DNA from 3 places in the Dermacoccus sp. PE3 genome. Region 2 is predicted to be linked to each of the others. Evidence: riboswitches for the same ligand, from Rfam matches in the RefSeq annotation. Region 2 holds a riboswitch; each other region holds the start of a gene.
What was found. Region 2 has a riboswitch for S-adenosylmethionine ahead of AA983_RS07920 (MetQ/NlpA family ABC transporter substrate-binding protein). Riboswitches for the same ligand answer to the same signal wherever they lie in the genome.
Positions count from the first base shown of each region.

Region 1 (10,001 bases), on a different contig from region 2:
CCCGGTGGACGGGGCCACGAAGCCGATACCGGGTGCCGAACTCGCGCCGTCCGCCGGGCAACTCGTCAAGGTGCTGACCTCACTCGGCGACCGATCCCGCCGGCGCAACCTGGAGCCGTGAAGCGGCCACCCCACCGGAGGTAGTGACACCCGACGGCGCCTCGTTAGCTTTGCAAGAGAGCAACGTAACGCCCCGACGGAGGTTCGCCCCCGCCGAGACAGCGATAGAAGGTCCGACATGTCCGAGATCACGCAAGAACAAGTCGTCGAGATCATGCGCGGTGAGCGCTTCGTCATGATGACCTCGATCGCCGACGACGGAACGCTGCACAGCCACCCGATGACCCCGAAGCAGGTCACCGAAGACGCCGACGTCTGGTTCTTCATCGGTCTTCAGGGCGAGCAGGCTCAGGCGCTGCGCACCCAGCCGGAGGTCAACCTCGCCTTCGCCGAAACCGGCTCCTGGCTCTCCGTCGCTGGTCGCATCGAGTTCGTTGACGACAGGCGGAAGGTTGAGCAGCTGTGGGACGACGGCGTGGCGGCGTGGTTCGACGGCGGCAAGGAGGACCCGGACCTGGGCGTCATCCGTTTCGTCAGCGACTCGGCCCAGTTCTGGGGGCAGCCCGGCGGCAAGGTCTCAGCGCTCGCGAGTATCATGAAGGCCCGCGTCACCGGTGAGCGCCCGTCCGCCATCAGCGCGACGACCGAGATGTAGATCCGGACGAGCACGCGTCAGAGCTATCGCTCGCCGAATGCTCGGGTGTCGGCCGGGTGCGCGTGGCCCCCGGCCGACGGCTCGTTCGAACCGAGCACTCCGACGCTGACGGCACTTGCCGTCACACCTCGAACCGCGAAAGGTGCTATGAGACGTCCGCCCAGCTTTCGCATCACACGGAGTTCGGCCCAGGCTCGGTCGGCCGTGTGGGACGCACTGTGGGATCTCGAGATTCACTCACGCGTGATCCCGTTCACCACCGTGACCCTCGTGCCCACCGAAGTCGGACACGAGAGCGGCCTGCGAGAAGGGTCACGGTTCGACGCCCGCACGCACCTCGGGCCCCTGACGATCGACGACGTCATGCGCGTCGACCGCTGGGATCCGCCGGCGGAGGCTCGAATCGTGAAGGTCGGGCGAGTGTTCGGTGGCACAATCACCGTGCGCCTGAGTGACGTCGATGGCGGGAGCCGTCTCGACTGGCATCAGACGTACAGCGTTCACGGGCTGCCCGACATCGTCGCGTGGTTGGCGGTGCCTCTCGTTCGTGCCGGATACGTGAGAACTCTGAGCCGCATCATCGGATCTCAGGAACCGGCTGGGTGAGCGCGGCCGCTACCGGCATCGCTCACACTATCTCCCACTCGGCGACGGGGCCGGGAATCAGCGTGAACATCGGATGCGGCCGCGGCGCGCTCGCGGCCAAGTGCGCGCGGAACCACGGCGGGTCTCGCTGCTCGACCTTTCGGCACAGATGGGCCCACTCGTAATCGAGTTGCCCTTGCGCGAGCGTCAGCGATACGGAGGGCTCGAGGGGCCTCAAAAGCTTGTCCGAACGAAACGTGTAGCCACGTCGATCCGCTTCCTCAGCGAGTCGCCAAAGATACGACGTGATGGCGCGGATCGGGTCGTCGGTGGCACGAAACCTCAGCAGCTGCGGGTGGTTCCTGTACCCCGTGGTCTCTCCGGCGAGAACCTTCTGCGCGAGCAGCCCCTCACGCCATCCCGCCACGAGAGCGCGTCTGTCCAGCTGGGCAGGGTGAAGGCTCCATATGCGCATACCCTGAATTTACCGACACTCCTAAGCCGTCGACATTCGGCTCCGAAGGGAAAATCGTGAACTCTACCGCCCGACATCGCTTCGACGGGTACATCCTGGGCGTCGGCACACCGTGTAGTCGCCGATTCGTCGTGGGGTGCTGGCAGCGCTCCCCGTTCGGCGCGTTCGCCGACATCATGGTGGCCCACCCGGACGGCGCGCGAACTCATCGCTCCCAACGAAGAAGTCGGAGCGTACGTCTGCGAGACGTACCAGTTCGATCAGGTCACGTTGTCGGACGTTCACGTCGCGCGCACCTCTTCGAAGTGGGTCATCGCCACCGATCGGTCGAGGCTTAGCGCTACGTTCGGTCGTCGCAGGCTCTTGGGCTACCCCTTGCGCCTGGTCCGTGGACCGCTCATCCACCCTGTGACGGCACGATTGTCGAACCCGCTGGCTCGTCGCCTCGTGGAGGGGGTTCAGAAGCACGGGTCCGCAGGCCACGGGGCGCACGAGTATTACGTCGCCGAGGACCTTCGCCGCGTGGCGACGCTGAGCGGCTCGTGGGAAGGAGAGCCGATCGGCGTCCTGGCCCCCGTGACCCCGGCCCCGCAGTTCGGGTTCAGCTCCACACCGCAGATTCCCTCTGACGCGTGTCACCTCGTTCATTGACCGGCCTGGCGCGTGATCTGAACGAGGCGGAAACGCCGCGGCCCCGCAGAACCTCAGAGGTTCTGCGGGGCCCGGCGTTGTGCGACGTTCAGCAGCAGCGGCTGCGCGGGTTGGTGTCCTGCGCGTCGGTGCGTTCGCGCCAGTACTCCTTCTTCGTCATCGGAGCCTCACCGGGGTGAGTGCGCTCGTGATGCGCGAGGTAGCGCTCGTAGTGGTTGTCGCCCATGACGGACGCCCAGTACCACCGCACCGAGTCGAAGGCCCGACGAAGACCGCCCGGCTGCTCCTGCTCCAGCCGGCACTGCGTGTTCGTCTGCTCAGGCATGGACGCGACCTCCCGCGGGAGCACCCTCCGGGTCGAGACCGGCCTCGCGCCACTGCTCGAGCACGGCCTTCTCGTCGTCCGTGGCCGAGAAACCGGCCGGGGCGAAGATCTTCGAAGGCACCTTCTCGTCGGTGACGCCGTCGTCGGCCTCGCCCGCACGAACCGCCTTGATGGCGGCGATGACACCGGCGATGACGACGATGAGAACGAGACCCGCGAACAGGATCGACAGCGACTGCTGGATGAACGTGTTGCGGATGACCGCGTCGATCGCCTCCGGCGTCTTGGCCGTCTTGAAGCTCGTCAGGCCCTTCTCCTTGGCGTCGACGAACGCCTTGTGCTGCGCCCAGTAGCCGAGCTTCGGGTCGGAGGAGAAGATCTTCTGGTAGCTGGCCGTCATCGTGACGATGACGTCCCACGCGAGGGGAACGCCCGGGATCCAGGCCCACTTCACGTGGCCGCTCTTGACGACGACGACGACCACGACCGTCAGCGCTACCGCGGCGAGCAACTGGTTGGCGATACCGAACAGCGGGAACAGCGTGTTGATGCCGCCCAGCGGGTCGGTGACACCCATGAGGAGGATGGAGCCCCAGCCGGCGACGACGAGGAACGTCGTGATCCAGGCGCCGACCTTCCAGGACGTCTCACGGAAGCGCTTGAGGCCCGGGACGTTGCTGAGCGTGTCGGAGAGCATGAAGCGCGCGACGCGGGTACCGGCGTCGACCGTCGTCAGGATGAACAGCGCCTCGAACATGATCGCGAAGTGGTACCAGAACTGCTTCATCGAAGCGCCGGGGATGACCTGCGAGAACACGTTCGACATACCGAAGGCGAACGTCGGTGCGCCACCCGTGCGGGAGACGACCGACTCCTCGCCGACGTCCTTCGCGGCCTGCGCGATCTCGGTGGCCGACGTCGGGTCGCCGCCGAGGCCGAGCGAGTTCACCCACGCGGCAGCCTTCTCGGGCGTACCGCCGGTGACGCCGGCGGGCGAGTTCATGACGAAGTACAGGTGGTGGTCGATGATGGCGGCCGCGATGAGCGCCATGATCGCGACGAACGACTCCACGAGCATCGAGCCGTAGCCGATGAGGCGAGCCTGGCTCTCCTTCTGCAGCAGCTTCGGCGTCGTGCCCGAGGATATGAGAGCGTGGAAGCCGGAGAGCGCACCACAGGCGATCGTGATGAACAGGAACGGGAACAGCGAACCGGCGAAGACGGGGCCGTTGCCCTCCTTGCCGAACGACGTGATGGCCGGGATGTCGATGGACGGGCGCGCGATGACGATGCCCAGCGCGAGCAGCACGATCGTGCCGACCTTCATGAACGTCGACAGGTAGTCACGCGGAGCGAGCAGCAGCCACACCGGAAGGACGGCGGCGGCGAAGCCGTAGATGATGATGGCCCACGACAGCGCCGTCGGCGACAGCGTGAACATGTCCTTGCCCCAGTCGGTGCCGGCAACCCAGCCACCGGCGACGATGGCGAGGAGCAGCAGGACGACGCCGATGCCCGAGACCTCGGAGACGGCGCCGGGGCGCACGAAGCGCAGGTAGCACCCCATGAAGAGGGCGATCGGGATCGTCATCGCGAGCGAGAAGACACCCCAGGGTGACTCGGCAAGGGCGTTGACGACGACGAGGCCGAGCACCGCGATCAGGATGATCATGATCGCCATGACGGCGAACATCGCCGCCCAGCCACCGACGGGGCCGAGCGTGTCGCGCGCCATCTGGCCGAGGCTGCGACCGCCGCGGCGCGTGGAGATGGCGAGCACCATGTAGTCCTGCACGGCGCCCGCGAAGATGACGCCGAAGATGATCCACAGCGTGCCCGGCAGGTAACCCATCTGCGCGGCGAGCACGGGGCCGACGAGCGGGCCGGCGCCGGCGATGGCGGCGAAGTGGTGACCGAACAGCACGCGCCGGTCGGTCGGCATGAAGTCCTGGCCGTTCTCGAACTGCTCGGCCGGGGTGGCGAGGTCGTCGCGCGGGCGGATGACCTTGTACTGGATGAGGCGGCTGTACAGCATGTAGCCGATGACGTAGCTGCCGACGGCAGCCATGACGAACCAGATCGAGTTGACGTGCTCGCCGCGGACGAACGCGACCATCGTCCAGCCGATGGCGGCGATGACGGCCGCGACGGCGATGACGATCTTCTGACGTCCCGTGATCTGCCGGGGTAGGTCGACCGCGACCGGGGGCGTGTTCCCGTCGCGCTCGGGGGTTTTGGTGCTCGACGCGGGCACGGAGACCTCCCTTTTCGTGTGAGTGTGAGCAGGGCCACGTTATGCGGTGTCGGGTAGGTCACAGGGCTTTGACACCGCGCGCGCAGGTCACACCTGCATCACGAATTTGGGCGAACGTCACGCAGTGGGGCCGGTGGGGCGCGGCCCGTCGCCGAACCAGTAGCGGCGGCTGTCTTCACGAACGTCCTCGAGCTGCCCGCCGCAGGCCTCGATGACGGCGCGCGAGGCGCCGTTCGTCTGCGCGCAGCAGACGAGCACGGGGGCGATGTCGAGCGCGGCGGCTTCGGCGAGCCCGAGCTTCAGAGCCTCCTTGGCGATGCCGCGTCCGCGAGCGGCCGGCCGCACGGAGTAGCCGATGTGGCCGCCGAGTTCGTAGAGGAACTCGTTGAGCGCGTGACGCAGGGCGAGGTGACCGACGAGGGCGCCGTCGTCGACGATCCAGAAGTAGGAGCAGTGGACGAGGCCGGTGTGCGGCGGCCACATCGTGTTGCCCTGGCGGGCGCAGTCTTCGACGTAGGCGGCGAAGCCGTCGGGGGTGATGTCGACGTCGGTGCCCGCGAAGAAGCCCGATCCGTCCATGCCGCCCGCGCACACCCAGCGGTCGTCGCGCGAGTCGGTGGTGGCGTCGCGGAACTCGCGCAGCATGGCCGACCAGTCGTCGTAGCGCGCGGCGTCGGGGGCGATGAGTTCGATCATGTCGGTCATCTCATCACCCCCGACGGTGGAGCGTCGATCAGTTTTCGGTGCGCTTACTGAGCGCGCAGGCCGTCGACGCCGCGGGGCTCGTCGCCGCGCACGGTGACGCGGTGCATGACGCGGGTGTTCGTGTAGTCGCGGTTGGCGTAGTGGGAGGTGGCGCGGTTGTCCCAGATGCCGACGTCGCCGGGCGCCCAGCGGTGACGGATCGTGTGCTCGGGCTGCGTGAGGTGGGCGTAGAGGGCGTCGAGGATGGCACGCGATTCGGCTTCGGAGACGTCGCTGACGTGGGACGTGAAGCCGGGGTTGACGAAGAGGCCGCGGCGGCCGGTCTCGGGGTGGACGCGGACGACGGGGTGTTCGACGGCGGGCAGTTCGGTGACGATCTCGCCCTCCCACTCGTGGCCGCCGTTCTTCTTGAGGAAGGCGCCCCACTCGCGGTTGCCGTCGTGGACGGCGAGCAGCTGGTCGGCGAGCGCCTTGAAGGGTGCGGAGAGGGAGTCGTAGGCGGCCTGGCTGTCGGCCCAGGACGTGTCGCCGCCGTAGGGCGGGAGCGTCACGGCGCGGAGGATGCTGATGGCCGGCGGCCGCTTCATGAACGTGACGTCGGTGTGCCAGACGTCGGAGAAGGAGAACTCGGGGTCGCTCGAGTCGATGTTGTAGATCTCGCTGCGCTCGTGATTGCCAGCGACAGGGTGGCCGGGCGTCAGCTCGCCGAGCAGGTTGCCGAGGCGCACCTGGGCATCGTCGTCGAAGGCGTGCTGGTCGCGGAAGAAGAGCACCTTGTGGGCGAGCAGGGCGCGGCGGATGTCGAAGGCCGCGACCTCGTCGATGGACGCCAAGTCGATGCCGTGGATGACGGCGCCCAGGGCCGGGCCGAGGCGCTCGATGCGCAGGCCGGGCGTCGTGGCGGGAGCGTGGGTGGCGAGAAGTGTCATGACAACCTCTTCGTTCGTTGCGCTTGCGCAGACGCCGGGCGGCGACGCGCCAGGTCGTTACTCGGGGCACCCCACCGCAGCGGAGGGTTGCCGTCCGGCCAGCCGAGACTTGTCGCCGGAACTCGTGACCCACTCATAACGTAAGCGCAGGTTTCGCAGAACGAACAGTTATTGGTTGGTGAGTGTCCGCATCGCGGGATCTAACGGAAGGTCGTGCTGTTGTCGCGGGCAACCTGGACACCCGCAGTCGATCGCCTTCCGATCGTCGCTCACTAGGGAGCTCCGACGAGGGGCCCCTACCGGCGACGACTCCCACTTCAACGCTTCGATCCTGGCGCACCCCCGCCAACGATCCGAACGGCCGCCTTTGGCACTCCGTACCCGCGGCCGGGCAGAACCGCTCGCTTCGCTTTCGATGGCCTTCCATGGCCAGCCAAGCGCAAGCACTCCCTGCACCGCGACATCCGTGAAAGCGCGGCAACCGCGCTCACAATGGCCACACCGCAACGAACCTTGCCTGGCTCACAGCCCCTATCCGCGAGGTGTGCCTCCTTCTCGCCCGGCATCTCTAGCCAAAGGCGAGGGCCGGAGACCTTCCAGGCCTGGCCCATCACACGGTTCCATCCGCAATGACACCCCTAAAGCCCCAAGCTGTTCGAGTGCAGGAGTGCCCGTCAAACTTTTCACCTGCCAGAGCGCAACTGACACTCTCATCCTGGATCTTGCCGGTCACTTTCATGGCTGCGACTTAGCCTTCAAGAAAGGGAGGGAGTCGACAATTTTCATCGTTCCGAGGCTCACTGTGACGATGCGGGCTAGGAGGTCGATGATGTACCGCGGGTCGCCGACCTCCTTCGACCAGTCGTTCGGGTCGTTGACGATGCCCGAGGCCTTGTCCGTCTTGACGTAGTAGCGGTCGATGATCCACTCGATCGCCGAGCGCGAGCCCAGGATGTAGCGGTACGCCTCCTGCGGGATCCCCGAGAGGGTGATATGGCCGTTGTAGTGGATCGTCGAGCGATCGTGACGCTCACCCGCGGCCTTCTGCTCGACCGACGGCTTGCCAAAGCGCATCTTCTTGTCGCCCACCGCGTAGAACGCATACGGATCCTGACCATCGACTGGCTGCGCATCAAGCCCCTCGAGCGGGTACGGCTCGACGGTCTCGTACCCAAGGTGCAACTCGGAAAGCTTGCGCCCTGCGTCGATGAACGGCTGTGCGTCTTCGACGAGCGGGATGCGCGGCAGCATCTTCTTCAAGTCCGCCGCGTACGTCTCGCGGTAGTCGGGCGAGTGCAGTAGCCCGTAGACGTAGAAGAAGATGTCGTCCTTCGTGATCGAGGTTCCGTACGCCGCCTGGAACCTCGTCAGCGCCTCATCGGTGATGTTGTCGATGCGGCGGTATCCGTCGACGACGTCGTGTGCGGCTGAGGTGCCGAGCGACAGCATGCCTTCGTCAGCATCGACCTTCTCGTAGCGGTACCGGGGCACGAACTGGGTCGCATAACCGAACAACGCTGTGTCGGGGACGCAATCGAGCATCTGGACTGCGGGAAGAGCAACGTCCCGCGGGCCCATCGTCACGATTCCCAAATTGTCAACATTGGGAACTGGGAAGGAAACTGGGAGGATTCCTGGACGGTGTAACCAGTCGGGGTCGATCACCAGATTGGCCTTTTCGAAGGGGCGGTACATCGCGTGCCCTAGGCGGCCGGGGTCGAATCCGATGCGTTGTCCGCGGGCCAAACGCGATTCAAGAGAAGAGGACCACTTGATTCTGGCCGGGTCGTAGGACCGCTCGCCAGCGAGGGCTTCTTCATACGTCTGGACGGCACGGCGCATGGCAAGCGCAATGCGCTTTCTGCCCGCGTTATAGACCCAAGCGTCCCGGTTGCTCTGAACACCTGGCCTTCCGACCTGAAAGATTCCTCGCGGACCCTGGTCCGCCGCAAGGGGCAGGAACGCCTCAAAGTCGTCGCGGCGCTGGTTGAGCCAGTCGCCATGCGCGTTCGGGGCGATGGTCACGGCTCCGAGTCCCTTGACATCGACTGCTTTGGCGACTCTGGCAAGCTTCTGCTCGCGGGTGAGGTAGTCGCCGATGTCGGTGTAGTGGATCGTCGCGGAGCCCGACTTGGCAGGGTCCTTTACCACCACCAGTACGGCCGCAGTCGTTCTACCACCGGCGGCAAATACGTTGCCTGCCTCCTTCTTGCGCTGTTCGCCTGCAGTGCGTGCGTTGCCGCGCAGGTTGTAGACGTAGATGTCGCTGAACTCCTCGGCGAGGCTCTTGCGCATCCCGTCGGCGGTGTTCGAATCCAGCCAGCCACCATTCGTCACGTACGCGATGACGCCGCGGTCCTTGATCCGCAGGCTCGCCCACTTGATGGCGCGGATGTAGGAGTCGTACAGCGAGTTCTTGTTCGTCGCACTCGACTTTGCGGCGTAGGTATCACGGATCGCGGCGTCGAGGTCGGGGTACTTCTCGTTCGCGTTGTTGTCGTTCGCCGAGTCCTGCCCCGACGAGTACGGCGGGTTGCCCACAATCACCTGGATATCGAGCTTCTTGAGCTTCTCCAGGCGCTCGTTGTTCTGCACGAACACTTCGGTGTCGAGACGGTCGTCGTTCTCCCACGACTGGAACGTGTCGGTAAGGATCAGCCCCTCGAACGGCTCGTAGTCCGTCGGCTGCTCCAGCGACCCGCGCAAGTCCTGATACGTCGTCTCGATGTTGACGGCGGCGATGTAGTACGCGAGCAGCAGGATCTCGTTGGCGTGCAACTCGCTGGCGTACTTGCGCGCCAGGTCGTGCGGTTCGATGAGCCCGAGCTGCAGCAGGCGCACGATGAACGTGCCCGTGCCGACGAACCCGTCGAGGATGTGCACTCCCTCATCCGAGAGCGTCTGCCCGAAGTGCTCGCGCAGCACAGCGTCCGCAGAGCGCAGGATGAAGTCGACGACCTCGACGGGCGTGTAGACGATGCCAAGCTTGTCGACGGTGCGCTTGAACGCCGTCGAGAAGAACTTGTCATACAACTCGACGATGATCCGCTGGCGCCCCTCGGCGTTGTCGATGCCCTCCACGCGCGAACGCACCGACGCATAGAACCCCTCGAGCGATGAGTTCTCGGTATCCAGCGAGTGCTCGTCGAGCAGGGCGAGCATCTTCTCCATCGCCTGCGCAACGGGGTTGTGCTCGGCGAAGTCGTACCCACCGAACAACGCCTCGAACACGGGACGGGTGATGAGGTGCTGGGCAAGCATCTCCACCGCGTCCTCACGCGTGATGCCCTCGTTGAGGTTGCCGCGCAACCCGTCGAGGAACCGCTCGAACTCCGCCGTCACGGCAGAGTCGGGGCCTGTGA
Region 1 is NZ_LDCM01000001.1:678,792-688,792, forward strand. It holds gene AA983_RS03180 (SDR family oxidoreductase) at 1-121, shown strand, start outside; gene AA983_RS03185 (pyridoxamine 5'-phosphate oxidase family protein) at 239-715, shown strand; gene AA983_RS15605 (hypothetical protein) at 986-1,321, shown strand; gene AA983_RS03200 (pyrimidine dimer DNA glycosylase/endonuclease V) at 1,344-1,775, opposite strand; gene AA983_RS03210 (YbdD/YjiX family protein) at 2,515-2,751, opposite strand; gene AA983_RS03215 (carbon starvation CstA family protein) at 2,744-5,005, opposite strand; gene AA983_RS03220 (GNAT family N-acetyltransferase) at 5,123-5,710, opposite strand; gene AA983_RS03225 (TauD/TfdA family dioxygenase) at 5,755-6,639, opposite strand; SAM riboswitch class IV at 6,654-6,769, opposite strand; gene AA983_RS03230 (type ISP restriction/modification enzyme) at 7,375-10,001, opposite strand, start outside.
Region 1: linked by a shared signal. The riboswitch ahead of AA983_RS03225 (TauD/TfdA family dioxygenase) and the one ahead of AA983_RS07920 (MetQ/NlpA family ABC transporter substrate-binding protein) in region 2 are both predicted to bind S-adenosylmethionine.

Region 2 (10,001 bases):
CCCGTTGGCCATCGTGACGAAATACGGCATGAGCTTGCCCGACTCGTCGCGCACCGGCAGGTAACGCTGGTGCTTGCGCATGACGGTGGTGAGGATCTGCTCGGGCAGGTCGAGGTAACGCTCCTCGAAGGTGCCGAGCACGCCGCGCGGCTCCTCGACGAGGTTCGTGATCTCGTCGACGAGACCGGCCTCGCCCTCGATGTCGATCGTGCCGCCCACGGAGCGAGCGAGTTCCAGCGCGCCGTCGACGACGGCCTGGCGCCGCGCGTCGATGTCGAGGAGGAAGCCGGCGCCCTCGAGCGTGCTGACGAGATCCTCGGCCGAGGCGATGTCGACGTGCGGCTGCGCAGCGGTGCGCTGCAGGTACGTGGTGCGACCCGCCGTGAGAAGACCGGCCGTCGCGGGGACGACAGCAGTGCCCCACAGCGCCACGAGCCAACGGATCGGGCGGCTGAAGGTGAGCTCCGGGTCGTTCCACTTCATGTTCTTGTCGCTGCGCAGGCCCGCGACGACGTCAGTGACGATCGCGCCGAGCACCTCGAGCACACCGCGACCGGTCTGCGTCTGCTTGACGGCGACGTGCTCCGCGCCGTCGAACTCAGCGGTGACGACGTCATCGACGGAGACGCCCTTGCCGCGGGCGAACCCTTCGAGCGCCTTCGTGGGCTTGCCGTCGGCGTCGTAGGCGGCCGCGACCTTGGGCCCCTTGGCGAGCGTCTCGGCGTCCGGCTCGTGCGCGCTGACGCCGGGCACCGTGACAACGATGCGGCGCGGCGTGCCGACGACGCTGAGGTCACCGTGCTCGAGGCGGGTGGCCGCGAGCGCCGTCGTGACGGCCTCCTTCACCGCGGGGAGGGTGGCGTCGACGACGTGCGGCGGCATCTCCTCGACGCCAATCTCGAACGCGAACGTCTGAGCGTCGTCGCCGAGGTCCGTCGCCGACTCGGCCTTCTGGGCCGGCTGCGTGACGTTCGGCGCCGTCACCGCTGCAGCAGCGATCTCGTTGACGCGCGACGTGGCGACGCCCTCCTTGAGCAGCGGGAAGCCGAGCTCCTCGCGGCGTTCGGTCCACAGAGCACCGGCCTCGCGGGCGAGGCGGCGCATGAGCGAGAACGAGCGAGCGCGCTCGGTGGTCGACACGGCGCCACGCGAGTCGAGGATGTTGAACGCGTGCGAGCTCTTGAGCACGTACGTCCACGCCGGCACGGGCAGGCGGGCGTCGATCATGCGCTGCGCTTCGTCCGTGTAGTTCTTGAAGAAGGTGTGCGCAGTCTCGACGTCGGCGTCGTCGAGGTAGTAGCGCGACATCTCGTACTCGTTCTGCGCGAAGACCTCGCCGTAGGAGATGCCCTCGGCGTACGCCATGTCCTTGAAGTGCGTGACGCCCTGGAGCGCCATGAGGATGCGCTCCATGCCGTAGGTGAGTTCGACGGAGATCGGCTCGAGGTTCTGGCCCACGACCTGCTGGAAGTAGGTGAACTGCGTGACCTCCATGCCGTCGAGCCAGACCTCCCACCCGAGGCCCCACGCGCCGATGGCGGGCTGCTGCCAGTTGTCCTCGACGAAGCGCACGTCGTGCGCGTCGAGGTCGATGCCAAGCGCCTGCAGGGAGCCGAGGTAGAGCTCCTGCGGGTTGCCCGGGTCGGGCTTGAGGATGACCTGGAACTGCGTGTGCGTCTGCAGACGGTTGGGGTTCTCGCCGTAGCGGCTGTCGTCGGGGCGCACGGAGGGTTCGACGTACGCGACGTGCCACGGCTCGGGCCCGAGGACGCGCATGACCGTGGCGGGGTTCATCGTTCCCGCCCCGACCTCGGTGTTGTAGGGCTGGACCACCATGCAACCGCGGTCGGTCCAGTACTTCTGCAACGTCAACAGGGCATCTTGCATCGTCAGTACATCGGTCACACGCCCAAGGTTACCGAGTGCCGCGTGTCACCCGCGCCACCGTTCGTCCACGGGAGCCGGTGCCTTGTCGCTCAGGCGTCGTGTGCAGCGTCACCCGGAGCCGAATCGAGCACCTTCTGCCACTCGACCAACGTCCCCTCTCGCTCGTAGCCGAGTTCACGGTTGATGCGCAGCATGTGCTCGTTGGTCTCGTCGTTCCAGGTGCGTTGCACGGTGACGCCGGGCGCGGCCTGGGGCAGAGCCAAGGACACGGCAGCCTTCACGCGGTAGCCGAGCCGATGGCCCCGGTGGGCTTTCGCGACGAGGGTGTCGTCCTGGTAGGCGATCCACGGTGTTTCCGCGGGCACCGAAACGTGCGTGAACGCGGCTATCTCACCGGTTTCCTCGTGCCAGGCCACGGCCTCGACGACGACGCGCCCGCGACGTTCGTCCTCGTCGAACATCGCGGTGACGCGCTCGGGGGTCCAGTTCTCCGGCTCGATGGCGAGGTCGCCGAGAGGTGTGTCGGTCGACATCATTCCGGCGAGGCGCGCCCGTTCCGGCAGCCAGTCTTCGGGAAGCCGACCGACGACGGTCTCGATGCGGTAGCCGTCGTTCATCTCGATGACGCGGCGCATCTCGGCCCCGATGTCGGCGCTCACGGGGAGCCGCTGCCCGTTACGCACGCACGTCTGCGCTTCCGCATAGCCCGCTGCTTCGAAGAAGGCGGCCTCGTCGTTGGCGGCACCGACCGGCGTCTGCGTTTCGATCATGAGCGTGGTGCGCCCGGCCTCTCGGCAGACACGTTCGACCTCGTCGACGAGACGGTGCTTGAGCGCCTTAGCCCGCTCGTCGAGGCAGGCGACGTCGAACCCGGCGAGATGTGGGTTGTCCTGCGTCGGCATCCCGATGGCTGCGGACCCGACGACGTCGCCGTCGTCGTCGATCGCGGCGAGCCAGACCTTCGCGTGGGCCAGGGACTCCCACATCTGTGCGAGTTCGTTCGGCGGGTAGGCAGTCGTGTCGCGCCCCCACTGGCGGCGCCCGGCCGTGACGAAGACGGTCGCCCACTCCTCGAACTGCGGGTGTTCAGGGGTGATCCGTTCGATGCGCACCGTGTTCATGCCAGTCATGGAACGCCAGCAACCGCGCGCCCGACAAGTGAATTTCCGGCGGTACCGGCCCTACGATCGACGGCATGCCCGGAACCGACGCCACATCACCCTGCGTTTCATGGCCGCACCGATGGATGCCGACGTGCGCGGGCGCGTCGGTGCCGGCCGGATGCTCGAGTGGATCGACAAGTCCGCGTACGCCTGTGCCGCGGCGTGGAGCGGGCACTACTGCGTGACGGCCTACGTCGGCAATGTGCGCTTCACCCGCCCCGTCGAGGTGGGCCACATCGTCGAGGTGCAGTCGCGTGTCGTCCACACCGGACGCACGTCGATGCACATCGTCGCGACCGTTTCGTCCGGCGACCCGCGTCAGGGCGAGCTGCGCGTCAACACACAGTGCCTGCTCATCTTCGTCGCGGTCGACGACGACCGGAAGCCCACACCTGTCCCGACGTTCACGCCGCAGGACGAGTGGGAACGCGACCAGCAGGAGCGCGCCGTCACCCTCACCGACGTGCGCACCCGCATCGAAGCCGACATGGTGAAGCAGAGTTACACGGGACGCGACGGAGTCGTGTCGCGAGACGCTGCGCTTCCTCGCGGCACCGACCACCGTCAACTGGGGCGGCAACGTGCACGGCGGCGTCGTCATGGAGTGGATCGACGAGGCGGCAACCCTCGTCGCGGAGCGCTGGAACCAGGGTTCGGCGGTGGCCGTGTACGCGGGCGGTGTGCGCTTCCACCAGCCGTTGCACGTCCGCGACCTCGTCGAGGTGCAGGCGTGGCTCATCCACACCGGCGCGAGTGCGCTCGGGCAACCCGCCCACGGGCGAACTGAACCTCACAACCGAGTGCACGATGGTGCTTGTCGGCCTTGATAACAACGGCCACAAGCGGGCCGTGCCGCCTTGGGTGCCAACGCTTTCCGAGGACGTCGCGCTCGACACGCACGCGCAGACGATGGTCGAGATCCGCGCGAGGCTGCTGCGCCCCATCCCACTCGAAGTGCCGCCGCTCGTCGACTGACGCGCGCCGTTCACGCGGTTGCTCCGCGAGTTCGGAATCCTCTCGGACACGCCTGCGTTGAACACAGCGACCCCAGTGAAAGGAACGCCCCATGTGGTTCACCCGTCAGGATTCCGCCCCGGTCGACGTCGCTGCCGTGCACGACGTTCTTGGCACGCCACTGCTCGGCGGGTGGCCGGACAAGACCGAGACGCTGTACGTCGCGATGGGATGTTTCTGGGGTGCGGAGCGCATCTTCTGGCAGATCCCGGGGGTCGTCTCGACGGCCGTCGGCTACATGGGTGGCGACCGTGAGAACCCCTCGTACGAGGACGTCTGCACGGGCACGACGGGCCACACCGAGGCCGTCCAGATCGCGTACGACCCGGAGAAGGTCTCCCCGGCCCAGCTGCTCAAGGCGTTCTGGGAGAACCATGACCCGACGACGGCCAACCGTCAGGGCAATGACATCGGCACGCAGTACCGCTCTGCGGTTTACTGGACGACGCCCGAGCAGGAGACCGCTACGCGTCGCACCGCAGAAGCGTTCCAGGGTGCGCTGACCGACGCGGGCCGCGGCGCCATCACGACGGAGATGAAGCCCGCCGACGAAGCCGGAAAGTTCTGGCCGGCCGAGGGCTACCACCAGCAGTACCTCGCGAAAAATCCAGGCGGGTACTGCAATCACGGCTACAAGGGCGTGACGTGCCCGGTCGGCGTGGCCGACCTCCCCGCGCAGACCGACGTGCTTCCGCCGAGCAAATAAGCGCGAGCTCGGGGGGTACCTCGACCCCGTGGAGTCCACGCTCCGCCCCTAGTGACTCCAGCCCACGGGGAGAGCACGGCATCAGCGCATCTCTCCACTGGGCAGACTTTCCTGCCGTTGGGTCGAGGCGGCGACTACCCAACCGCAGGAAACTCGGCCCAGCGGTGACGCAGAGTGGCCCAGATCACTTGATTTGACGGGCTTCTCGCGGCGCCTCTAATGTAATGCCGGTCAAGAGATCCGATGCAAAGCCCTGGCTGGTCGGACGGCAACCCTCACGAACGTGGCGGGGTGCTCCAGGTGATGACACGGCCGCGTCAACCGCGCGGCAAGCACGTTCCGCACCCGGAACACATCCCTTTCGAGGGCTTCGTACCGGTGCGCCCGATCCCGGGAGATCACATGCAGCACACGCATCGCCCCACCCAGGCCCCCACCGCGCGACCGCACACGCACGACGCCGCGTTCGCGCGCCCCAAGCACTGACCGCACCCATCGTCGGGCGGTCGTCGCCGCCCACCCCACCGGCGCCTCGCACGCCCCTTCGAGGAAGGCATCACCATGTCCGAGAACACCAACTCCACCACCCCCGGAGCCAGCCCCGCCGTCCAGGCCCTGCCCGAGAAGCCGAAGAGCAACGGCCCCAAGTACGCGGCCATCGGCGCAGGCGTCCTCGTCGTCGCGCTCGCCGCAGGCTTCGGCATCAAGGCCTTCACGGGTAGCGACGACGAGAAGCTGACGAAGATCACCGTCGGTACCACCGAAGCGTCCGACCCGTACTGGACCGAACTGGTCAAGGTCGGCAAGGAGAAGTACGGCCTCGACATCCAGCCGGTCAACTTCACCGACTACACGCAGGCCAACCCGGCGCTCTCCCAGGGCCAGGTCGACGTCAACCAGTTCCAGCACCTGCAGTTCCTCGCCGACTACAACGCCGCGAAGAACGACACCCTGACGCCGGTCGGCTCCACCTACATCGTGCCGCTGTCGCTGTACTCGAAGAAGCACACCACGGTGAACGAGTTCGCCGACGGCGGCAAGGTCGCCATCCCGAACGACGCGACGAACCAGGCACGCGCCCTCCTGCTCCTGCAGAGCGCCGGTCTGCTCACGCTCAAGGGCGGGGGCAACTCCCTGTCGACGCCCGCCGAGATCGACGCCGCGAAGTCGAAGGTCGGCGTCACGCCCGTCGACGCTGCCCAGACCGCAGCCGCCCTGCCCTCCGTCGAGGGCGCCGTGGTCAACAACAACTTCGCCGCCGACGCGAACCTCGACCCGAGCAAGGCGCTGTTCAAGGACGACCCCAAGGCGAAGTCCTCGGAGCCGTACATCAACGTCATCGTGGCCCGCAAGAAGGACGCCGACAACCCGACGTACGCGAAGTTCGTCCAGGCGTACCACGAGAAGTCGGTGCAGGACCTCATCTCCAAGCGCACCAAGGGAACCCAGTACGAGGTGAAGCGTTCCGTCGCGGACGTGCGCGGCATCCTCACCCGCATCGAGTCGCAGATCAAGGCCAAGAAGTGACCCCCACTCCCCCGGCCCGACCCGAGAACGCGCCGGCGGTCCGGCTGCGCGGCGTGAGCAAGACCTTCGTGCGCGGCAAGAAGAACGTCACCGCGCTGCAGGAGATCGACCTCGACGTCGCTACCGGCCGCGTCCTCGCCGTCATCGGGTTCTCCGGTGCAGGCAAGAGCACCCTCGTGCGGCTCATCAACGCGCTCGAGACCCCGACGACCGGCTCCGTCGAGGTCGACGGCGTCGATCTGGCGGGTCTGGGAGCAAAGCAGATCCGAGCTCTGCGGGCCCGCATCGGCATGGTGTTCCAGCAGTTCAATCTCATCCGCTCGCGCACGGTGTACGCCAACGTCGCCTATCCGCTTGAGGTCGCCGGTTGGGACAAGGACAAGCAGGAGGCGCGAGTCACCGAACTGCTCCACTTCGTCGGTCTGACGGAGAAGGCCTGGGCCTATCCTGACGAGCTGTCCGGCGGCCAGAAGCAGCGCGTCGGCATCGCCCGCGCCCTGGCCACGAACCCGGAGATCCTGCTCGCCGACGAGTCGACCTCCGCCCTCGACCCCGACACGACGAAGGACGTCCTGGCCCTCCTGCGCCGCGTCAACGATGAGCTCGGCGTGACGATCGTCGTCATCACGCACGAGATGGACGTCGTGCGTGAACTGGCCGACGACGTCGTGGTCCTCGAACACGGCCGCCTCGTCGAGTCCGGGCCGACCGAGCAGGTGCTCGGCGCACCGACATCGTCAGCCACGCGGCGGCTCGTCGACGCGACGCTGCGCAACGTGCCCGACGCCCGCGAGATCGCGCGGCTGCGCGAGAGGGTGAGCGGACGCCTCGTCACGGCAACCGTCCACGACTCCGCTGGATTCGGAAGGGTTCTCGCCTCCACCGGCGCCCGCGGTGTCGAACCGGAGATCGTCCACGGTGGCCTCACGCCCCTCAAGGAAGCGAACCTCACGACGTTGACCCTGGCCCTGCGCGGTGACGACGTCACCGTCACGCAGGTGCTGACCGACCTCGCCCAGGTCGCCACCGTCCACGAACTCGAGGAGGCCACGGCATGAAGGTCATCACTGCGGACACGGACTGGAGCGCACTGCGCCCCGTGCTGTGGGAGTCGGTCGGGCAGACCCTCCTCATGGTCAGCGCCACCATCGTCCTCGGCGGTCTGTTCGGGCTCGTGCTCGGCGTGCTGCTCAACACGACGCGCCGCGGCGGCATCATGGCCAACCCGACGGTTCACACGATCCTCAACGTGCTCGTCAATATCATCCGCCCGATCCCGTTCATCATCTTCGCGGCCGCGCTCGGTCCGCTGACGCTGAAGGTCACCGGCTCGACGATCGGTACCGCGTCGATGATCTTCCCGCTGACGCTCGCCGCAACGTTCGGCATCAGTCGCATCGTCGAACAGAACCTCGTGAGTGTCGACCCGGGCGTCATCGAGGCGGCTCAGGCGATGGGCGCGAGCCCGTGGCGGATCATCCGCACCGTTCTCATCCCCGAGGCGCTCGCGCCGCTCATCCTCGGGTACACCTTCGCGCTCGTCGCCGTCATCGACATGACCGCGGTCGTCGGCGCGATGGGCGGCGGCGGTCTCGGCAACTTCGCGCTGGCGTACGGCTACCAGCGCTACCAGTGGGCCGTGACGTGGGCAGCCGTCGTCATCATCATCGTGTTCGTGCAGATCGCGCAGTTCATCGGTAACGCACTGGCCCGCAAGGCTCTGCGTCACTGATCGACGCGCACGGCGAAACGCCCGAGCGGCCGGCAACCTTGGGGGTGCCGGCCGCTCGGGCGTTCAAGGGTCAGTCCGTCAGCGGGTCGACGAAGCGGCCTGCTGCAACTGGGCGCGCAGATCCTGCGGCATGCCGTGACGCTTCTTGCCGTGGCCCTTGCCGTGACCGTGGCGGCGCCCCGAGTCGGACGCCGACTCCGTCAGCGCGTTCGCCGGGCCCGGCGCCGGCTGCGGCACCGGCTCGCACTTCACGTCCGAGTGCCCCTGCCCGCGAGTGCGCTGCGGCGTCTTGCCGGACAGCAGGTAGGTGGCAATCTTGTCGTCCGTGCACGCGATACCGCTCAGCGAACCCGAGTGCGTCGTGCCGCCGACGCCCTCGATGAGCGAGCTCTTCGGGAAGCGCTTACGCACCTCGAGCGCACCGCCGTACGGCGTCGCGCCGTCCTTCGTCTCCGAGATGAGCAGGATGGGCCCGACCTTCGAGCCGTCGACGCGGGGCGCCTGGCGGTTGCTCGCCTTCACCGGCCAGCTCGTGCACGGAAGGTTGAACATCGCATTGGCCCACGTCTCGAACGGCGCCTTCTTGGCGACGCGCGTGTTGTCGGCCTTCCACTTGTTCCACGACGTGGGCCAGGCAACATCCGAGCACTGCGTGCCGAGGTAGACCGCATACCCGTTGTCCGAACCCGGGCCGGAGCCGTTCGCCTCGTCGTAGAGGTCGGTGACCGGGCCGAAGTCACCCTTGAACGCCGCGACGAGTGCCTCGGCGTCACCTTCCCAGCCGAACACGTAGTAACCGGCGTTGAGGAAGGCATCCGTCCACTCGTTCGGTCCGATCTTGCCGTCCGCCGGCGTTTTCGCGAGCTTGTCGAGCATCGCGTACCAGCGCTTCTTGATCGCCTTGCCGCTCTTACCCAGGTGGTAGGTGGCGTCGTTCTTGGCGACCCAGTCGAAGAAGGTGTCCATGTTCGCGTCGAACGCGACGTCCTGGTTGAGGTTCGCGCCGTACCAGACGTCCTTGGGGTTGACGACGCCGTCGAGCACCATGCGGCGTGTTTGCTTGGGATACATCGTCGCGTAGACCTGGCCGAGGTAGGAGCCGTAGCTGAAACCGTAGAAGTTGATCTGCTTCTCACCGAGGGCCTTGCGGATCGAGTCCATGTCACGCACGTTGTCGACGGTCTTCATGTGCGGCAACAGACGTGCGCCGTCCGCCTTCGAACAGGCCTTCGAGTAGCCCGCGGTCTTGCGAAGCCACTGACGTTCCGTGCCGGCCTTCGTCACGCGGTAGTCGGGGCGGTTGTAGCCGAAGTAGTTACCGTCGCACGCGAGGCTCGGGAGGCTGTCGCCGACGCCTCGCGGGTCGAATCCGATCCAGTCGTACGGGTCGCCGCCTCCGTTCGGCACCCACTGACCCAGGCGTGCCAACGTCAGGCCGGAACCGCCGGGGCCACCCGGGTTGACGAGCATGATGCCCTGCTTCTTCGCGTCGGGCGTCTTGTGCTTGATACGGGACACGGCGAGTTTGATCTTCGCGCCCTTCGGCTTCGCGTAGTCGAGGGGAACCGTGACGTAGCCGCACTGGGCACCCGCCTTGACGAGACTCGGCGCCTTGCATGCTCCCCATGACACCGGCGGTGGCGTGTAGCTCGACGACGCGCCGGACGTCGGCGCCTTGGACGAGGCCTGCCGGGCGCTCGCACCTGCAGGTGCAAGGCCGATGCTGACGAGACCGAAGGCTGCGGCTGCTGCGCTGAGCGACTTCTTCATGGTTCCCCTTGAATCCCTTTGCGCGACGCGTTCGTTCGCGCACTCACCCACTGATCTTGCCGCTCATAGGTCATCAATGGGTGAAAAGAACTCAAGGAATTGTCATCCACCTCATAGCTCAGTCGAGAGGAGAGAAGGTTCCCTTCGCCGAGGAGGAGGGTCCACTCAGCCCTGCGGACGGACGAACGGGAACGCGAGCGTG
Region 2 is NZ_LDCM01000003.1:3,427-13,427, reverse strand. It holds gene AA983_RS07945 (glycine--tRNA ligase) at 1-1,905, opposite strand, end outside; gene AA983_RS14815 (GNAT family N-acetyltransferase) at 1,977-3,008, opposite strand; partial or broken gene AA983_RS16005 (acyl-CoA thioesterase) at 2,992-3,396, shown strand; gene AA983_RS16000 (hotdog domain-containing protein) at 3,650-3,877, shown strand; gene AA983_RS15995 (hypothetical protein) at 3,858-4,025, shown strand; gene msrA (peptide-methionine (S)-S-oxide reductase MsrA) at 4,117-4,770, shown strand; SAM riboswitch class IV at 5,000-5,111, shown strand; gene AA983_RS07920 (MetQ/NlpA family ABC transporter substrate-binding protein) at 5,332-6,297, shown strand; gene AA983_RS07915 (methionine ABC transporter ATP-binding protein) at 6,342-7,355, shown strand; gene AA983_RS07910 (methionine ABC transporter permease) at 7,352-8,029, shown strand; gene AA983_RS07905 (alpha/beta fold hydrolase) at 8,108-9,799, opposite strand; gene lysX (bifunctional lysylphosphatidylglycerol synthetase/lysine--tRNA ligase LysX) at 9,965-10,001, opposite strand, start outside.

Region 3 (10,001 bases), on a different contig from region 2:
CGAGCACGGGGCACGGGGCGTCGAGCAACAAGCGCTGAGCACTCGTGCCCAGGATCAACTTGCCGACAGGGGTGCGCCTGCGCAGCCCGATGACGAGCAGGGCGGGCTGCACTCGGGAAATCTCCTCGAGGATGGATTCCACGGCGTCGGCGCCGTCCTGCACATCGACGACCTGTGCGCCGGTGTACTCCTCGGCCGCCTTGCGGGCCGCGGTGCGAGCCTCGTCCGAGGGCACCGTGCACACCACGATGAGCGGGCGACCCAGATCCTTCGACTGGCGAGCTGCCTCGGCGAGGGCGGCTTCGCCCTCGGGGCCGGGCGCGAAACTGACGATGACGGACATGGCGACCTCACTCGCGAAATTCGGAATCTGCCGTCACGCTACCCGAGGCCCCTGCGGTGGGCCACTCATGCGACGCCGCGCACGAGCCGCGGTGTTCCGCGCAACGGTCGCTGGACGAGTTCATGCACGAGCGACGCGATCTGGTCGGCCTCGATGAGGAATCCGTCGTGGCCGTAGGGCGAGTGGATCATGCGCAGTCGTCCGCGACCGTAGGCGCGCACCATCCGCGTCGATGCGCTCACGGGAAAGAGTCGATCGGAGTCGACTGCGGCCACGAGGAGTTCTCCTTCGTACGCCTCCAGCACCGCGTCGAGCCCGCCGCGTCCTCGCCCGATGTCGTGGGTCGCCATGGCCTGCGTCAGGCGCACGTAGGCCAGCGGGTCGAAGCGTCGCGCGAGTTTGGCCCCGTGGTGGTCGAGGTAGCCCTCGACGCTGAAGCGACCGCCCTCGAGCGGGTCCTCACCTGGCTGGGGCTCGGCGCCGAACCGTGCCTCGAACTCGCTTGCGCTGCGATACGAGGCGTGAGCGATCTGGCGGGCCAAGGCGAGGCCGTTCGTGGGAAACGTGCCGTGACGCAGGTAGTCGCCGTCGCGGAATTCCGGGTCGGACGTGATGGCGACGACCTGGGTGTGACCCCAGGCAATCTGGTCCGCGGTCGCGCAGCCACTGCTCGCCACGACCAATGCCCGCTCGACGCGGTCCGGGAACCCCGCGACCCACTCGGCCGTGCGCATCCCCCCGAAGGAGCCTCCGATGACGGCGTGCAGACGTCGCACACCGAGCGCTTCGAGGCACGCCGCCTCGGCGCGGACCTGGTCTCGGACGGTCACCTGCGGGAAACGTCCGCCCCAGGGCTCGCCGTCCGGAGCGAGCGAGATGGGGCCGGTACTGCCACGGCATCCACCGAGAACGTTGATGGCGACGACGAAGTACTCGTCGGTGTCGAGTGCTGCGCCGGGGCCGATGATTCCTGGCCACCAACCCGGGGTGGGCTGCCCGTCGCCAGTATCGCCGACGACGTGCGAATCACCCGTGAGCGCGTGCTCGACGAGGACGACGTTCGACGCGTCGTCGTTCAACTCGCCCCAGCACTCGTAGGTCATGACGACGTCCGGCAGCGTGCGGCCACTTTCGAGAACGACGTCTCCCAGAGCGACGGCTCGTGCCTGCGCGTTGAACCCACTCGGCGCCTGCACAGGACGCGTAGCGGCCGGTGCGACGTGCGCTGAATGAGAGCTCGCCATATGTCCTCCTCGAAGGACTCGCCGAAGCGACTGGCGAGTCCGCGCTTGCCGCAGCGTTCACGGCCCTGTCGTCACCCGGGGCACCCCACCGCGGTGGAGGGTTGCCGCTCAGTCAGCCGGGGCTTGTGTGACTGAGACTCTTGACGCTTTGACACTAGGGCGAGTGCAGCGAAGGCGCCAGGAAGGCCCCTGCTGATGTCCACGATGTGAAGCGCCGGCCCGGTGGCTGCCCGCACTCTCTCGCCTCGTCGCCACGACGTCAGCGACGGCGCCGCGCCGCACGATTCGGCCTCGCCGGCCGCAGGAAGTCCTCGTACGCCATGCCGGAGGAGGTCATCCTCACGACGAGGTCGACGAGAGGTAGGCGCGCGCCCCGTTCCTGGGCCTCGGCGGCGGCGAGCACAGCGCTGGGCCGCTCCCCTTCCCGCCAGCGCGCGAGCGCCACGAGACACAGCCAATGGGCTCGCGCCGGCTCGGGCACGGCGACGAGGATCTCCAACAGGCGCTGCGAACTCACCGGCTCGGACCAGCACTGCCGCGTGGTACGGGCTCCCGCGGCCAGTTCGGGCACGACGCTCCACACCATCTCGTCGCGCAGGAGTGGATCGGGCATGGCGTCGACGACGAGCGCCAGAGCCTCACGCTCGCGAGTGCTGTGGGGGTGCCCGGAGCCTGAGGCCACCTCACGCCAGGCCGCGCGCACCCGGCCGGTCTCGCCCGGTAGCCCGACGAGCAGGTCGGCGACGGCCCGTTGGGCCAGTGGCGAAACCGCGTGGAGGGAGGCCACGGCTTCGTCACGCGATGACGCCGGTTCGAGGCGTCCCTCGAGGGCCGATGCGAGGGAGGGCACATCGGCGGCAGTCGGCACTGGGGCCAGTGCACCGTCACAACAGCCTTTGGTGCACGTCGTTGCCCACCAGACGTCAGGGGCCACGACGAGGGCGTGCTCCACCTCGACGGCCGGTGCGAGAGCCCGCGTGACCAGGTCGAGATCGACGCCGGGACTGCACTGGTAGGCCGTGACGGCGACGCCACTCGTGCCGAGACGATTCGACGCCTCGACGACGCGATCGCGCACGTGGTGAACGTGCTCCGGGGTGACGACGGCCTCGTCGAAGCGGGCAGCCCCCGAAACTCGCCCGCCGTCCATGAACGTGACGACGAGGGACGCCGTCGGAGCGAAGCCGAACTCGTACGGCATGAGGGCGAGCAGCGGGCCCATGCCCGAGAGATGAAGTGTGGTCATGGCTTCACGAAGCCATGACCACACTTCTCACGACCAGTGCGAGGCGCTGGCGCCTGTGGACAAGGGCGTCCTCAGCGCACGCGCTCCCCCGCCAGCGTCACACCTGTGCGCTTCTCCCAGTCGAGGAAGTCGTCGGTGACGTGCACGAGCGAGCTCGCCAGCCACGTGAGGACGGCGGCGTCGTCCGCAAGACCCACGACTCCCAGGAGCGCCTCGGGCAGCAGATCGACCGGCGAGGCGACGTAGGCCGCAGCAGCCGTGAGCAGCGCGAGCTGCGCGGTGCTCACGCCCCGGTACGAACCGGAGCGCACAGCGCGAGCCAGGCGCGGAAGTGCGCTGAGGCGGGTCGTGAGCGAGGGACCTCCGGCGGCGGACGCCGCCGTCACTGCGGCAGCGAGGGATTTCAGGCCGGCGAGTCGGGTGACGCGGCGACCGAGCGAGGTGGGACGTGCCATCGAAGTGCCTCCGGTTGACGAGCGTTCAGGTGAACAAAGCGACAACGCCGACGCCACGCGGTGCATTCCGCGAGCGCGGGCGTCGTCACGATCGGCGGAGCGTCAGGCCGTGGGCGGCACGGCCGCGATGAAGTCCTTGCGCGCCGCGTCGGCGATCTTGCGCAGGAGCATGACGTCGAGCCCCGCACCGATGAAGCCACCCGCAACCGGGATGACGCGCGGGATGCGCGAGAGGAACTTGCGCCCGACCTGCGTGCCCAGGCGGAACGCGACGGACTTGTTGACGACCGCGAGCGCCGCCGGGGGCAGACGACGGGTCGCAACATTCGTCGCGACACCGCCGCTGAACGCACCCATGCCCTTGAGAACCTGCGTGGCATCGGCGCCAATGAGGTCGAGCAGGATGGCCGAACGGACCGACTCGTCGCGCAGGTTGTGGCCGTACAGGTGCGCGATGGAGGCCATCATGCGCGTGGCAACGGTGTAGAAGCCGACGATGTTGGCGGGCAGGGCCACGGGCATCGTGATGAAGCCACCGAGGTTGGTGACGAACCCGTTCGCACCCGCGAGCTTCGTGTGTGAACGCACGATGGCGTCGACCGCGGCTTCGCGTGAACCGTTCTTCTTCAACGCCTCGTCGGCCACCTTCGCCGCGGAGTCGAAGGTGGCGACGCCGTCGATGCCGGTGGAGATGAGGTGCTGGGCCAGGGAGTTGGCGGCGCGATCGAAGGTGCCGTTCGAGCCCTGAGCCGGCTCAATTTGCTTGTCGTCTTTGTCTTTACCGAATCCGAACATGGGCTGATCCTTGCAGCGCACCGATGACTGGGCAACCGGTACCGCGAACGCGGGCCTCGTCAGTCGGCCTGGGGGCGATTCGGCGAACCGTCGGAGTCGTCCGAGTCGTCGGCGTGGTGGGCGGCGCCACGCTCGCCGCCGGGCGTGTCCTCGTTCTCGTCGCTGCCCGAACGCAGGAACTGCTCGAGTTCCTCGCCGATCTCGTCGGCGCTGGGCAGTTCGTTCATCTCGGCCGCGAGCAACGACCGGCGCCGGCGGCCCTCGGTGAACGTGTCGTACTGCTGCTCGAGGCCGGAGACCACCTCGGTGACCTCGTCGTTCTCCCCGACCTGCTTGGCGATGTCGGCCCGGTGCAACCCAGCGATGGCGGCCAGCTCCTGCGCCGGAATCGCGAGACCGGTGAGCCCGGTGACGCACTCGAGAGCCGCGATGGCGGCGTCGCCGTACTCGACCTGCACGAGGTAGTGCGGCACGTGGACGGCGAATCCGGCCGTGTCGATGCCGGCCTCGGCGAGACGAATGTGGAGCAGCCCCTCGGCGCTGGCCGGGATCTGGACGTTGCCGAACAGCGGCTCGTTCTCGGTGAGGTAGCGCTGGTTCGAGGCGTAGCGCGTGAAGCCGATGGGACGCGTGTGCGGCACCGCCATCGGGATGCCGTGCGCGCTCACCATGAGACTGACGCCGAACATCGAGGCGAGCATGCGCGTGGCCTCGGCGACGCGCTCCCACTGGTAGTCGGGCTCAGGGCCGGTGAGCAGGAGGAACGGCGTGCCCTCGGCGTCGATGACGCGGTAGAGCACGAGCGACGGGTCGTCGTACTCGCTGAAGCGGTCGCGGTCGAACGTCATGACCGGACGACGGCCGCGGTAGTCGAGCAGCTGGTCGAGGTCGAACGACGCGACGACCGTGTGCTCGAGGGTGCCGAGGATGTGCTGGGACATGAGCTTCTGAGCGAAGCCCGCATCGATGAAGCCGCCGAGGGCGACGACCATCGTGCTCGCACGCAGGTCGTGCGAGGTCGTGTCCGTCTCCAGACGAAACAGCTGAGCCGGGTCGAGCACTGGCCTCTCCTTCGATTCGATGTGCCTGGTGCAACGTCCCCGTCACACGGAAGATTCCCGCAGCGTGCGGGCGAACAACCGACTCGCGGGACGCTCAGTTCGCGGCCGCGTCCACGACGTGCTCGCCGTGACCGGCGCTGCGCAGGCTCTCGCGCAGCTTCTGCGCGTTGGCTGCGAGGATCTGCTGGTCCTGGCCGTGAACGACGTCGTGCGGGTCGAAGTCCGCAGGCGACTGCGTCGGCCACACATGCAGGTGCAGGTGGGCCACCTCGTAGCCCTCCGCGAGCAGGCCGATGCGCTTGGCCGACCAGGCCTCCTGCTGTGCCTGCCCGATCTTCTGCGCCACGTCCATCAGGTGCGAGAGCACCTGCGGGTCCGCGGCCGTCCACTCCTCGATCTCCTCGCGGGGCACGACGACGGTATGCCCGTCGGTGATCGGGTCGATCACGAGAAAGGCCACGCACGTCTCGTCCTGCCAGACGAAGTGACCGGGGATGTTGCCGTCGATGATCTGCGTGAAGATGCTCGCCATATCTCCAACCTAGAGGAGATCAGAGCGCTTCGGCAGCGTCCATCGCCTTGTAGATGCGCTGGGGCGAGACAGGATGAGCCGTGCCGAGACGCTGCGCGAACAGGCTCACGGCGAGTTCCTCGATCATCCAGCGGATGTCGACGACGTCGGCGTCGGTGCGGCGTTCGGGGCGCAGCGCCGCGAGCATGTCCTCGTACTCGGCGCGCACGGTGGCGAGCTGATCGGCTCGGTCGGCGTCCCGCGCGGTGTCGGTGACGCCCTTCGTCACACGCTCGAGCAGCGCGCGGACGTAGACGTCGAGGCGCGGCAAGCGAGCCATGCCGGTCTGCGCGACGAAACCCGGATGGATGAGCGCGACGAGGTGGGCTGCGACGTCGTCGTGCAACGCCTTGGCAGTCGGCGACGTGAGTTTGCCCAGCGCGAGCTCCACCTCGTGCGCGTGCTCGAGCACCGGGGCGAGCCTCTCCGACGCCTCGAGAACGAGCGGTGCCACCTGCTGACGGACCGTGCGCAGCGCCTCCTCGAATTGTTCGGGCGTGCGCACCTCGTGGTTCGGCATCCCCGCGACGACGGAGTCGACCGCCGCGGCGAGCACGTCGTCCATGAGGGCCGTCATCGAACCGTGCGGGTTGTTGCCCAGGGCCAGCTTCTGGCGGTTCGACATCAGACCGAGGATCCGTTTCCACGGCACCTGGGTGTTGAGCAGCAGAAGTCGACGCGTGCCGAGGCGGCTCGCCTGCGTCGCTTCGGAGCGCGTTCCGAGCACCTCGACGGCCACGCTCTCGCCGTGATCGACGAGGGCCGGGTAGCCGGTGATGCGCTGGCGCCCCGTGGTCTTCGTGAAGGTGGACGGCAGGTCGTCGAGGGTCCAGGCGGTGAGGCCTTTTTTCTCGAGGTCGCCGGCGGCCTTGGACATCGACTGACGCAGACGCCCCGCGAGCGCGTCCTGAAGCTCGGCGAGGTGCTTGCCCTCACGCAGTCGTTTGCCCCGAGCGTCCTCCACCCTGAAGGTGACCTTGAGGTGATCGGGCAGGCGGTCGGTGTCCCAACTCCCCTCGGGCACACGCACTTTGGCGAGGTCGAACAGGGCGTCGGCGAGCTCGTCGGTGAACGGACGCTCGCCCGCCGCGCCACCCGCGTCCATGAGTGCGAGCGCCCGGCGCGCATGATCCGGCGCGGGCACGAAGTTGCGGCGCACGTTCTTCGGCAGCGACTTCACAAGGGCGGTGGCGAGTTCCTCACGCATACCGGGCACGAGCCAGTCGAAGCCCTCGTCACTGACCTGGTTGAGCACCGGCAGTGGGATGTGAACGGTCAACCCGTCGGCGTCCGCGCCCGGCTCGAACTGGTACGTCAACCTCAGCTTGAGCTTCCCCTGGCGCCACGACTTCGGGTAGGCCGTCTCGTCCACGGCCTTCGCGTCGTCGGCGACGAGGAAGTCCTCGGTGAAGGTGAGGAGCTCGGGCTCGGTGCGCCGCTTCTCCTTCCACCACCTGTCGAAGTGCGCACCCGAGACGATGGATGCGGGCAGGCGCTCGTCGTAGAAGTCGAAGAGCGTGTCGTCGTCGACGACGAGATCGCGGCGGCGAGCGCGCGCTTCGAGGTCGGCCATGCGGGCCATGAGGCGGGCGTTGTCCTTGAGAAAAGCGTGCTGCGCATCCCAGTCACCCTCGACGAGAGCGTGACGGATGAACAGGTCCCGGGCCGTCTCGGGTTCGAGCGGTCCGAGTGCCACCCGGCGCCCGACGACGAGCGGGACGCCGTAGAGCGTGACGCGTTCGAGCGCGACGGCGGACGCCCGCTTGCGCTCCCAGTGCGGCTCCGCGTGCGAACGCTTGACGAGATGCGCGCCGGCTTTCTCGACCCACAGCGGGTCGACGACGGCGTTGGTGCGCGCCCACATCCGGGTGGTCTCCACGAGTTCGCCCGCCATGACCCAGTCGGGCTGGCGGCGGAAGAGCGTCGATCCGGGCTGGATGGCGAAGCGCGCGTTGCGGGCACCGAGGTACTCACGCTTCTCCCGATCACGCACACCAACGTGACTGAGCAGTCCCGTGAGCAGCGCTTCGTGGATGGCGTTCTCGCTCGCGGCGTTGTCACTCATGAACAGCTTCGCCTGCTTGCAGGCCGCCTTGAGCTGCGTGTGCAGGTCCTGCCACTCCCGAAGGCGCAGATAGTGCAGGTACTCGCGCTTGGCGAGGCGGCGGAAGGCGCTCGAGGAGAGCTCCCGCTGCTGCTCACGCACGTAGTTCCACAGGTTGAGGTAGCCGAGGAAGTCGCTCGATTCGTGCTTGAACCGGGCGTGCTGCTGGTCGGCCTGGGCCTGCGCGTCGGCCGGTCGCTCCCGCGGATCCTGGATCGACATGGCAGCAACGATGATGAGCACCTCGCGCAGCGACCCGTTGGCCGCGGCGGCGACGAGCATCCGCCCCATGCGCGGGTCGACGGGCAGGCGCGCGAGGGTGCGGCCCGTCGGTGTGAGCTTCTTGCGCTGCCCGCTCGCCTTCGTGTCGAGCGCGTGCAGCTCCTCGAGGAGCGCCAGGCCGTCCTTGATCTGACGGGCGTCGGGCGCCTCGACGAAGGGGAAGCGCGCGATGTCGCCGAGTCCGAGCGACGTCATCTGCAGGATGACGCTCGCGAGGTTGGTGCGCAGGATCTCCGGGTCGGTGAACTCCGGACGCGACTCGAAGTCCTCCTCCGAGTAGAGGCGGATGCAGATGCCGTCGGCCACACGTCCGCAGCGTCCGGCGCGCTGCCGGGCCGACGCCTGCGAGATCGGCTCGATGGGCAACCGCTGGACCTTCGTGCGTTGGCTGTAGCGCGAGATGCGAGCCGTGCCGGTGTCGATGACGTAGCGGATGCCCGGCACCGTCAGGGATGTCTCGGCGACGTTCGTCGCGAGGACGATGCGTCGGCCGTTGTGCGGCGCGAACACCTTGTGCTGCTCGGCCGCGGAGAGTCGGGCGTAGAGCGGAACGATCTCGACGTCGTGCCGGGCGCGACCCCAGTCGGCGCCGCGCAAGGCGTCGGCTGCGTCGCGGATCTCACGTTCACCGGAGCAGAAGACGAGGATGTCCTGGCTCGAACCGTCGCCACTGCCGGAACGCCAGAGCTCCTGGGCGGCCTCGACGATGCCGGTGACCTGGTCGATGTCCTCGACCTTGGGCTCGTCCTTGGGTGACGAGGGCGCGATCTCGCGCACGAGTGGGCGGTAGCGCATCTCCACCGGAAACGTCCGCCCGGAGACTTCGATGATGGGCGCCGGGCCCTTGTCGCTGGCGAAGTGCTCCGCGAAGCGCTCCGGGTCGATCGTCGCCGACGTGATGATGACCTTGAGGTCGGGCCGGCGGGGAAGCAGCTGCTTAAGGTAGCCCAGGATGAAGTCGATGTTGAGGCTGCGCTCGTGCGCCTCGTCGATGATGAGGGTGTCGTACTGACGCAGGTCGCGGTCGCGCTGCATCTGCGACAGGAGGATGCCGTCGGTCATGACGCGCACACGCGTCTTCTTCGACGACTCGTCGACGAAGCGGACCTGGTACCCGACGACGTCACCGAGCTCGACCTCGAGTTCCTCGGCGAGACGTTCCGCGACCGAGCGGGCAGCGATGCGTCGTGGCTGCGTGTGCCCGATGGCGCCGCCGAGGCCGCGACCGATTTCCAGGCAGAACTTCGGCAACTGGGTCGTCTTGCCCGATCCGGTCTCACCCGCGACGACGACGACCTGGTGGTCACGGATCGCCTCGATGATCTCCTCGCGAGCCTCGGCGACGGGCAGGTGCGCCGGGTAGTTGAGGACGAACGGAGCGCTCTCCTGCGCGTCAGCTGCGGGAGCCTCGGGTACGGCGGACGGGGACGGATTCACTGAACTGGTCACAGTCCCTCCAGTCTCTCACGGCTCGGCAAGGAGATTTCGGTGGTCAACCCTGCGGCAGAACCGTCAGAGCACCGCTCAGTGCGCCGGTACCTCGAGGAACTTCGGGCGTCCCTTACGCGGATCGGCCAGGAGGTCGGCGAACGACTCGGTGTTGCGCGAGAGCGTGACGAGGAGGTCTCCACTCGGCGTCGCGAGTTCCGGATGCGCGAGCGGCTGGTAGGCGACGACGCCGTCACCTTGGGAGTACGGTTCGGCCACGGCCCGTTCGCCCCGCCAGGGCCCCGACGGGGTGGGCGCGCTCCACACCCCGATGTTCTGCCCGAACTCACCGCCCTGCTTCGACACGAGCACGAAGCGCTCGCCTCGGCGCACGACGGAGAAGGTCTGTGAGACACCCTCGTGCGCGAGAAGGAACGGACGGGCAGCCCCCGCGTCGGTGACGAACGTGCGG
Region 3 is NZ_LDCM01000002.1:203,426-213,426, reverse strand. It holds gene AA983_RS06435 (universal stress protein) at 1-343, opposite strand, end outside; gene AA983_RS06430 (homoserine O-acetyltransferase) at 409-1,587, opposite strand; SAM riboswitch class IV at 1,624-1,733, opposite strand; gene AA983_RS06425 (DUF4192 family protein) at 1,847-2,833, opposite strand; gene AA983_RS06420 (YkvA family protein) at 2,905-3,288, opposite strand; gene AA983_RS06415 (EcsC family protein) at 3,391-4,083, opposite strand; gene AA983_RS06410 (PAC2 family protein) at 4,143-5,144, opposite strand; gene AA983_RS06405 (HIT family protein) at 5,239-5,676, opposite strand; gene hrpA (ATP-dependent RNA helicase HrpA) at 5,696-9,550, opposite strand; gene AA983_RS06395 (DUF4185 domain-containing protein) at 9,626-10,001, opposite strand, start outside.
Region 3: linked by a shared signal. The riboswitch ahead of AA983_RS06430 (homoserine O-acetyltransferase) and the one ahead of AA983_RS07920 (MetQ/NlpA family ABC transporter substrate-binding protein) in region 2 are both predicted to bind S-adenosylmethionine.